DNA from 3 places in the Enterococcus massiliensis genome. Region 2 is predicted to be linked to each of the others. Evidence: predicted binding sites of a transcription regulator. Region 2 holds the regulator's gene; each other region holds the start of a gene.

Region 1 (3,284 bases), 440 kb from region 2:
AAAAGCCATCATCTGGGATAAATGTACCGACGCTGAAAAAAGCTACGAGCAGGTCAAGCGTCGCAAGTTGATCTAACAAAAAAAAGTATCGTCAAACATGGATTTCTGATCCATTGTTTGGCGATACTTTATTCTTTTTCTCCCCAGAGAGGCAATCGGATATTTTCATAGGTTAAAGGATCAAGATTGGTGACGGTGATTCCTAAGAGACGAATTCCTTTTTCCAATCCAAGAATTTCTTCCCAAATCAAACTTGCTTGTGAAAAAATAGCTTCTTTTTTATTAACGTAGGTTGGCAGCGTTACACGCTTTGTAATCGTGGTGTAATCCGCATAGCGGACTTTTAAAACAACTGTCTTTCCATGTTTTTGAACCCGTTTAAGAGAAAACTCCACCTTCTCTGCTAACTGTCGCAATTGTGTCAAGACAGCTTCTTCAGTGGTCAACGGATTGCCATATGTGTGCTCTTTTCCTACAGATTTTCGTTCACGGGTGACATTGACAGTAGACTCATGAACCCCACGAACCTTTCGATACAGGGAATACCCCATTTTACCAAAATGCTGAATCAAGTCCATTTCACTGCGTTCATAAAGATCCGCTCCGGTAAAAATATTCAATTCGTGCATTTTAGGCACTGTCTTTTTTCCGACACCGTGAAATTTCTCGATGGGTAATGCTTGTAAAAATTCAAGGGCATCTTCTGGCATGACAGCAGTCAAGCCCCGAGGTTTTTTAAAATCTGACGCAAGTTTCGCTAGAAATTTATTGTAGCTGACACCTGCTGAACAGGTTAACTGAGTTTCCTGCCAAATATCTCGTTGGATCATGCGGGCGATTTTGATCGCAGAACGACTGTTGATTTTATTTTCTGTCACGTCCAGATACGCTTCATCAATCGACATCGGTTCGATTACATCAGTATAACGTTGAAAAATCTCTCGAATTTGTCGGGAAATCTCTCCATATTTCTCATGGTTTCCCGGTACAAAAACTGCCTGTGGACACAATTCATAGGCTTTTTGTGCGCTCATTGCAGAATGAATACCATACTGCCGTGCCAAATAATTAGCAGTTGTAACGACACCGCGACCACCGGTATCACTAGGATGACGCGCAATAACCAATGGGTGTTTGGCTAAGTCGGGGTTATCTCGTTCCTCAACAGATGCAAAAAAAGCATCCATATCGATATGAATAATTTTTCGCGACGTATCATTTTTTAACGGAAAGCGTAATTCAGCCATTTTTCCACCCCACTTCCTCTCTATTATACCCAAACGAACGTTCCCATACAATTTTTGCTTTTGATTTTTAATAAAAAGAAACGTTTATTCAAAAAAAAGAAGACTTCCGCCTTCTTCTCGTTACTCTTCAAGTTCATGGTATTCTTTGTACACCACTTGCTTTTTGACTTGATTTCGTTGTGCGACCTCTTTGATTGCCGCATTGGGTTTAGCACCTTCTGCTACTAAATTTTCGACCTGTTCTTTTAAGGAACGGGTTTCTGTAATCGTCACTTCAGATTGTCCATCATGACCGGCGACCAACAAGCAGCATTCCCCTTTAAGTTCATTTTCTCCTAAGTAAGCAGACAGTTCCTCCAGGCTTCCTCGCAAATATTCTTCATGAATTTTTGTCAGCTCCCGACAAATCACCGCTTGCCGATTTTTGCCAAAAACGGCTGCTATTTGCTGAATAGTTGCTGCAATTCGGTAAGGTGACTCATAAAAAATCAAGGTACTGGTTTGTTGCTTTAATTTTTCCAACGCTTCTACTTGTTCTTTTTTCTTGCGGGGTAAAAACCCATAAAATAAATTAGGTTGTGGAGATAATCCCGATGCAATCAGTGCCGTCAATCCCGCCGTCGGTCCCGGCAAAGAAACCACGGGAATCTCAGCTTCAACACAGGCAACCACCAACTCATGCCCCGGATCACTGATGGAAGGCATCCCGGCATCGCTCACCTGTGCGATGGAGGCACCCTGTGTTAATAATTGTAGTAATTGTGGAATACGTTCTTTATAGTTATGCTCGTGTAAACTTTTCTGAGGGGTTTCGATGGCAAAATGATTGAGCAATTTTTGCGTATTGCGTGTATCTTCACTGGCAATCCAGTCAACTTCTTTTAGCAGACGAACACTGCGAAAGGTCATATCCTCCAAATTACCGATTGGCGTAGGAATCAAATACAGTATTCCTGATCCTTGATCTTTAAAACTCCGCTGTTTTTTCATAAACAACTCCTCTCTGAAAAAAGGATTGATCGTCCTCAGACATCAATCCTCCACTCTTTTTATTTTCCGCTTTCTCGATAGATAACTTCCAAACAAAAGGCACAGGGTTCATCATGCTCCCGACGAGAACCGTAAAGATCATAACAAACATGAAAGCCTTCTTCATAGATTTTTTCTAAATTCATGCGGGATTTCGACAACTCTTGTTTGATTTTTTCTGCTGGTGCTTCGGCCACTTGATTCAGCTCGCGAACATGATCCCGCAGTTTTTGATTCTCTAACTCAAGGGTCGTATTTTTTTCAACAATTTCTTGCAGCGCCAGCTTCATTTCTCCTAACTGCTGCAAAGAATTTTCCAATTCCAGTTCAAGCTTGTTCAGCCCATCATACAAGGATCGCTTATCCATAGTCATCGTGAATCACCTGCTTTAACAAGTTCTAATTCTTCGTAGTCATATTCCACAGGCGTTTCCCGACCAATCAACCGTACTTTGACCACACGATTTAAAAGATTGAGTCCTACGACCTTCCCTTTGCCATCTGGAGTCACGATTTCTTTGCCGTAATCCGGCATTTCTTTTTTCGCTGCTTCATAAGATTCGTTTTCATATTTCAAACAGCACATCAACCGCCCGCAAAGACCGGAAATTTTCGTGGGATTTAAGGAAAGTCCTTGATCTTTTGCCATTTTGATTGAGACTGGAATAAAGTCGCCTAAAAAAGTTGAACAACATAACGGCCGCCCACAAGGACCGATGCCCCCTAAAACTTTGGCTTCATCCCTCACACCGATTTGTCGCAGCTCGATTCGGGTGCGAAACTCGCTGGCCAAGTCTTTGACCAATTCCCGAAAATCTACCCGTCCATCTGCTGTAAAATAAAAAATCATTTTACTGCGGTCAAAAGTATATTCAACTTGCACCAATTTCATTTCCAGATGATGGTCGCGAATTTTTCGTTTGCCGATTTGCAGCGCTCTTTGGGCATCCTCACGATTGTGTTCGGCTTTTTCAATATCTTTGGTGGTTGCTTTTGCCAAAATCGGTT
Region 2 (3,284 bases):
CTATCTTGACGGCATTGGAACACGAGAACAATATGCTCGACTCTTTAAATTTATCAATACACAGGAACAAGTAGATGTACGTTATAAGTTGCCGGCAGTAGCAGATTATTTAAAAATCCCCGAAAAATTATTAATTTTCATGATTCAGGTGTTTTTTGATTTAGAATTTGTTACAATAAACGACGGCGTTTTGAAAAAAACGATGACCCCAGAGAAAAAAGATCTTGCGATAAGCAAGGTGTATCAGAAACGATTGAAAAAAATAAAAACAGAAGAATTTCTGCTGCTGAGTGATTTAACAACATTGAAGGCTTGGCTGACAGCGTAGGAGGAAACGCGAATGGATTTAAAAGATTATATTGCAAGTATCCCTGATTACCCATCAAAAGGAATTATCTTTCGGGATATTTCTCCCTTAATGGCAAATGGGGATGCATATCGGGAAGCGACAAAACAAATCGTGGACTATGCAAAAGAAAAAAGGATCGACATGGTGGTAGGTCCAGAAGCACGAGGATTTATCGTTGGCTGTCCGGTAGCATACGAATTAGGTGTTGGATTTGCTCCAGTCCGCAAAAAAGGCAAGCTGCCTCGTAAAACGATTGAAGTGTCTTATGATCTTGAATATGGTACGGATACACTGACTCTTCATGAAGATGCCATTCTGCCAGGGCAACGGGTATTGATTTGTGATGATTTGTTGGCGACCGGCGGAACAATCAAAGCAACAATTGATTTAGTAGAAAAATTGGGCGGCGTTGTTGTTGGCTGTGCCTTTTTGATCGAATTGATGGAGCTTCACGGACGAGATAAAATCACTGGGTACGATATGTTGACCTTAATGGAATATTAAAAAAGACGAGAATCTTTGCGGATTCTCGCCTTTTTTTGAAATCAGCACACCCAATCGAGTGTGCTGAAACAGATTTATTCATAATGATAAAATTCAGAATTATTGTGTGTAGAATAGTGGTAGTGGCGTTGACGTTCAGATTGACGGAATTTTTTATCATCCCAGAAGGTGAACCATAATAAGAACAAAGGGGCAAAAACTAACAGTGTCATTTCAATCCCAAAATTGTTAGCAACAAATCCCATCAGTAAACCTAAGATAATCAAAGCAATATTTCGAATACCTTTCATTTTCTCTCACCTCGTTTAATAATACGAACAAATGTTTGTGTCTTTATTATACGAATGTTTGTTCGGTTTGTAAAGAAAAAAATAGAAATCTTCATAATTACCTTGAAGATTTCTTCAGTGATTATATTAGAGAACGGTACAAGCCGACGACTAAGCCTAAAATTGTTACATTTGGTAAAATGATTGGTTCCATAAAATCATTTTCCGGTTGAAGACGAATGTGGTCTTTTTCTTTGAAAAATCGTTTACAGGTCGCTTCATTTTCATCTGTCATAGCGATTACGACGTCTCCATTGTTTGCAATGGCTTGTTTGCGTACAATTACCTGGTCACCATCAAGTATGCCGATATTCATCATACTTTCACCGCGAATCGTCAGCATGAACAAGCTGCCGGAATCATTGGCAAGATTAGGTGGCAGTGGAAAAAAGTCTGAAGCTTCTTCTACCGCTAAAATCGGTTCACCGGCGGTAACAACGCCTAAAAGAGGAATAGTATCAGGCTGAACGCCGATTTTTTCTAAACCTAAGGGAGTAAGCTCAATTGCGCGAGGTTTTGTTGGATCTCGCAGAATCAACCCTTTTTTTTCTAATCTAGATAAATGTCCGTGCACTGTTGAGGTCGAGGACAGGTTGACAGCTTCGCCAATTTCGCGAACGGTTGGGGGATAGCCTTTTTCAGTTACACGGGCATGAATGAATTTTAACACTTCGATTTGTCGACTTTCTGTGCGTTTCGCCACATCATGCACCCTCTTTCATTTTCTAAATTTAGTGTACCATAGCCATACCAATAAATCAAACAAACGTTCGCTTTTATTGTGGTTGTGTTTTTGACTGATTTTTTATAAGATAAGAGAGTAAAAAAGGAGGTAATCCAGTGCTGTCTAAAGAAAAATTAGCGCGTATCAATGTGTTGGCACGAAAAAAGAAAACAGGTGTGCTGACAGCTGAAGAAGAGAAGGAACAAATTCTTTTAAGAGAAGAATATTTAGAGTCATTTCGTTCGGGTATGCGGCATCATATTGAGGGGATGAAAGTAATCGATCCCGAAGGTAATGATGTTACACCGGAAAAATTAAAAGAAATTCAAAAAAAGAATGGTCTGCATGATCGTTCATAAAGGAATTGCAATTTGATGTGTAATCCTTTACAATGAGAGTATCAATAAAGGTAAAAAAAACCTAAATAGGAGGAAATAAAATTGTTTGATAAAGTTGATGAGTTAGGAGTCAATACCCTGCGGACGTTGAGTATTGAAGCCGTCCAAAAAGCGAATTCTGGACATCCGGGGTTACCGATGGGAGCAGCACCAATGGCGTACGCTCTTTGGACCAAACATTTAAAAATTAATCCAAAAACATCTAGAAATTGGGTAGACCGGGATCGTTTTGTATTGTCAGCAGGGCATGGTTCTGCATTGCTCTATAGCTTACTCCATTGTGCAGGCTACAATGTAACGATTGATGATTTGAAGGGATTCCGTCAATGGGACAGTAAAACACCCGGACATCCAGAAGTCAACCATACAGACGGTGTGGAAGCAACAACAGGGCCTCTAGGTCAAGGAATTGCTATGTCAGTTGGTATGGCAATGGCGGAAGCTCATTTAGCTGCGACCTATAATCGTGATAAATTTGCTATCATGGACCATTACACTTTTGCTCTTTGTGGAGATGGAGACTTGATGGAAGGCGTTTCTCAAGAAGCAAGTTCCATGGCTGGACACATGAAATTAGGGAAATTAATCGTTTTATACGATTCGAATGATATTTCTCTTGATGGTCCTACGTCAAAAGCATTCACTGAAAATGTTGGCCAACGATTTGAAGCCTATGGTTGGCAACATCTTTTAGTGAAAGACGGCAATGATTTAGAAGCAATTTCTAAAGCTATCGAAGAAGCGAAAGCAGAAACAGATAAACCAACATTGATTGAAGTTAAAACGGTGATTGGTTATGGTGCACCAAAAGAAGGAACTTCTTCTGTACATGGCGCACCAATCGGCGAAGATGGCATCAAGGCTGCTAAGGCGGTTTATGGTTGGGAATACCCAGATTTCACTGTTCCTGAAGAAGCAGCTGATCGCTTCAAAGAAACGATTGAAGTGCGTGGTGCAAAAGCAGAAGCAGAGTGGAACCA
Region 3 (3,284 bases), on a different contig from region 2:
CTGCGAACATTAGCCGGTTTGGAAACGGTAGATAATGGGGAGTTTTTATTGGATGGCAAAGCATTTGACCCGACAGCTTTGAACGAACAGGAGCAAGTTGTCGGCGTCGTTTTTCAAGATTTTCAATTATTTCCCCATTTGAGTGTCGTTGAAAATATCACGTTGGCACCAAAAATGGTTTTAAAGGAAAGCAAAGAAGCATACACCGAAAAAGCGCAGCATTTAGCAAAACAGTTAGGATTGGAAGAATTATTGGAACAATATCCTTTTCAACTTTCCGGCGGTCAAAAGCAACGGGTAGCCATCGCACGAGCAATGGCGATGAATCCTAAAGTATTGGCTTACGATGAACCCACCAGTGCCTTAGATCCTGAACTGCGGCAACAGGTGGAACGATTGATTTTAGATTTGAAAAAACAAGGTGTGACACAAATCGTGGTAACCCATGATTTGACGTTTGCGGAAAATATCGCAGACAATTTATTGCAAGTAAACCCAAATACAAAGGAGGAAACAAAATGAAAAAAATGAGTAAAGCAGCAAGCTGGTTGGTTGTCGGGTTAAGTCTGTTGAGTTTGGCAGCCTGTGGGAAAGGCAAAGAAGAAGCCAAAGATACCTCAAAAGAAGTTATTGTGGGGTTGGATGATACCTTTGTACCAATGGGATTTAAGGATGAGGAGGGGGAATTAGTCGGTTTTGATATTGATTTGGCAAAAGCCGTTTTTGAAGCAGAAGATATGAAGGTCACTTTTCAACCAATCGATTGGTCGATGAAAGAAACCGAATTATCCAATGGCACTATTGATCTCATTTGGAACGGTTACAGTAAAACAGCCGAACGAGAAAAGAAAGTACTATTTTCTGATCCGTATATGGAAAATGACCAAGTACTGGTCACTCCAAAGAAAAGCAACATCACAACTTTTGACGGAATGAAAGACAAAACTTTAGGTGCACAGGAAGGTTCTTCCGGTTATAGCTTGTTTACAGATCAACCAGAAGTCTTGAAAGATTTAGTGAAAGACAACGATGCGGTCCTTTATGCAAGCTTTAATGAAGCCTTCATCGATTTGGAAACTGGACGAATTGATGGCTTGTTGATTGATAAAGTCTATGCAAATTATTACCTGACACAAAAGGACCAATTAGAAGACTACACCATCACAGAAGGACCATTTGAAAGCGAAGATTTTGCAGTCGGTATGCGTAAGGATGACAAAAAACTTGCAGATAAAGTCAACGAAGGGCTTAAGGAATTACAGGAAAATGGCGAATTTGCCAAAATTTCTGAAAAATGGTTTGGAGAAGATGTTTCGGTGAAGTGAGCAATAGGAATAGACAGGAGGCAGTGAAAGCTGTCTCCTTTTTTCTTCTTATTGAATAGTATTGGCATTTCAAACGGCTCAAATCAAAAAACAAAACTTTTGTTCGCCTCTTTTTTTTTGTATAATGGGAAGTGATGAAATGAGGGATCGGTGAAATGGCACAAAAGAAACGCCAGAAAAAAAGAAAAACGAAAAAGCAAATGCAGCAGCAGGAAAAGTTGATTATGATTTTACTAGGTCTGGTCTTTGTTCTGTTGGCTGGCTTTGGTTTATTTAAATTAGGATTTTTAGGGACATTGGTCGCAAACGGGTTTCGGTTGATTGGTGGCAATACGTATCCATTGTTATGCCTTGCGTTGGCAGGGTATGGGGTATGGTTGATGTTGCGAACGACGGAAGCAAAAATTACGAATTATCGGCGCTTTTTTGGGGGTGTGGTTTTTTATTTGGGCATTTTGCTTCTTTTACATGCCCATCTATTCAGTAAATTACAAAGCAGTGACCCAAATATTTTTCAAACGACTTGGCAGGCATTGCTCAGTGACTTGCGAATCAATCAAGTAAGCCAAAATGTTGGCGGTGGACTGGTTGGGGCTCTTTTATATCAAGGTAGCTATTTTTTGGTCTCGCAAGTGGGAAGCTATCTGATTGCAGTGATTTTACTAGCGGTCGGCGGGTTCTTATTCAGTATGATGAGCGGTCATCAAGTTATTGATGGCTTGCAAGGGTTAAGCGACCGGTTGCAACAGCTTTTAGCAGAGGACCCGGAGAAAAAAGCTCAACGAGAAGAGAAAAAAGCGGCTAAGAAAGCAGAAAAAGAAGCCAAAATTGCGGCAGAGCGGGAAAAAGTTCTCGCTGAAATGAAAGAAAACGAAAAAAATCAAGTCCGTCCATTGGCGGAGGAACCGGAAGAAAGTGAACCACTTGCTGAACCGGAGCAATTAAGTTTTGTTCCCATCGACAGCTTTCAGCAAAATATTCCGGCAGAAACGAAAGCAGAAACGAAAGCAGAACCGACAACTGAAGTTCCGGAAGATGACGGAGAAGATTTGGATTTTGAAATTTCTGAAGAGGCAGAAGATCAGGATTATGAGTTGCCGACAGCAGTCTTGTTGGATACAATCCCTGCCACCGATCAAAGCGATGAATATTCAAAAATCGAACGCAATATCGGCGTGCTGGAAACAACCTTCAAAAGTTTTGGCGTGGATGCCAAAGTTGTCAAAGCCAGCTTGGGCCCAGCCGTAACAAAATTTGAAGTACAACCGGCTGTCGGGGTAAAAGTCAGCAAAATTGTCAGTTTAACAGATGATATCGCATTAGCGCTGGCGGCAAAAGATGTGCGGATGGAAGCGCCGATTCCCGGAAAATCATTGATTGGGATTGAAGTGCCAAACAGTACTGTCAGCACAGTTTCCTTTAGAGAAGTTATTGATGCTCAACCGCTACATCCAGATAAATTGTTGGAAGTTCCATTAGGTAGGGATATTTCCGGGCGAGTACAAACAGCCGATCTGACGAAAATGCCTCACTTGCTGATTGCCGGATCAACTGGGAGCGGGAAGTCAGTCGCAATCAACGGAATTATCACCAGTATTTTGATGCAGGCAAAACCCCATGAAGTGAAATTGATGATGATCGACCCTAAAATGGTGGAACTGAATGTTTACAATGGCATCCCCCATTTATTGACTCCGGTTGTGACGAATCCTCGGAAAGCGGCACAAGCATTGCAAAAAGTCGTAAAAGAAATGGAAGAACGTTACGAAAAATTTGCAGCTACGGGCGTCCGAAACATTACTGGATACAATGAATTGGTCATTGAAAAAAATCTTGAAGATGGCGAAAATCGTCCAATTCTACCTTTTATTGTTGTCATCGTTGATGAATTGGCAGATTTGATGATGGTTGCCAGCAATGAAGTGGAAGATGCAATTATTCGTTTGGCACAAATGGCAC

Evidence for each region. The regulator LexA, encoded in region 2, represses DNA repair genes until DNA is damaged. The targets are predictions, from matches to a motif close to CNAACANNTGTTNG.
Region 1: the regulator LexA is predicted to act here: its motif matches at 1,278-1,291, upstream of dinB (DNA polymerase IV).
Region 3: the regulator LexA is predicted to act here: its motif matches at 1,418-1,431, upstream of BN1875_RS05570 (FtsK/SpoIIIE family DNA translocase).

What each region holds. Positions count from the first base shown of each region.
Region 1 is NZ_CVRN01000007.1:711,391-714,674, reverse strand. Features, by position in the region: gene nrdG (anaerobic ribonucleoside-triphosphate reductase activating protein) at 1-76, shown strand, start outside; gene dinB (DNA polymerase IV) at 129-1,247, opposite strand; gene rsmI (16S rRNA (cytidine(1402)-2'-O)-methyltransferase) at 1,368-2,237, opposite strand; gene BN1875_RS10720 (DNA replication initiation control protein YabA) at 2,297-2,644, opposite strand; gene BN1875_RS10715 (PSP1 domain-containing protein) at 2,647-3,284, opposite strand, start outside.
Region 2 is NZ_CVRN01000007.1:1,148,531-1,151,814, forward strand. Features, by position in the region: gene recJ (single-stranded-DNA-specific exonuclease RecJ) at 1-328, shown strand, start outside; gene BN1875_RS12765 (adenine phosphoribosyltransferase) at 341-853, shown strand; gene BN1875_RS12770 (hypothetical protein) at 928-1,143, opposite strand; gene lexA (transcriptional repressor LexA) at 1,265-1,894, opposite strand; gene BN1875_RS12780 (DUF896 family protein) at 2,023-2,265, shown strand; gene tkt (transketolase) at 2,347-3,284, shown strand, end outside.
Region 3 is NZ_CVRN01000006.1:166,359-169,642, forward strand. Features, by position in the region: gene BN1875_RS05560 (amino acid ABC transporter ATP-binding protein) at 1-522, shown strand, start outside; gene BN1875_RS05565 (amino acid ABC transporter substrate-binding protein) at 528-1,325, shown strand; gene BN1875_RS05570 (FtsK/SpoIIIE family DNA translocase) at 1,481-3,284, shown strand, end outside.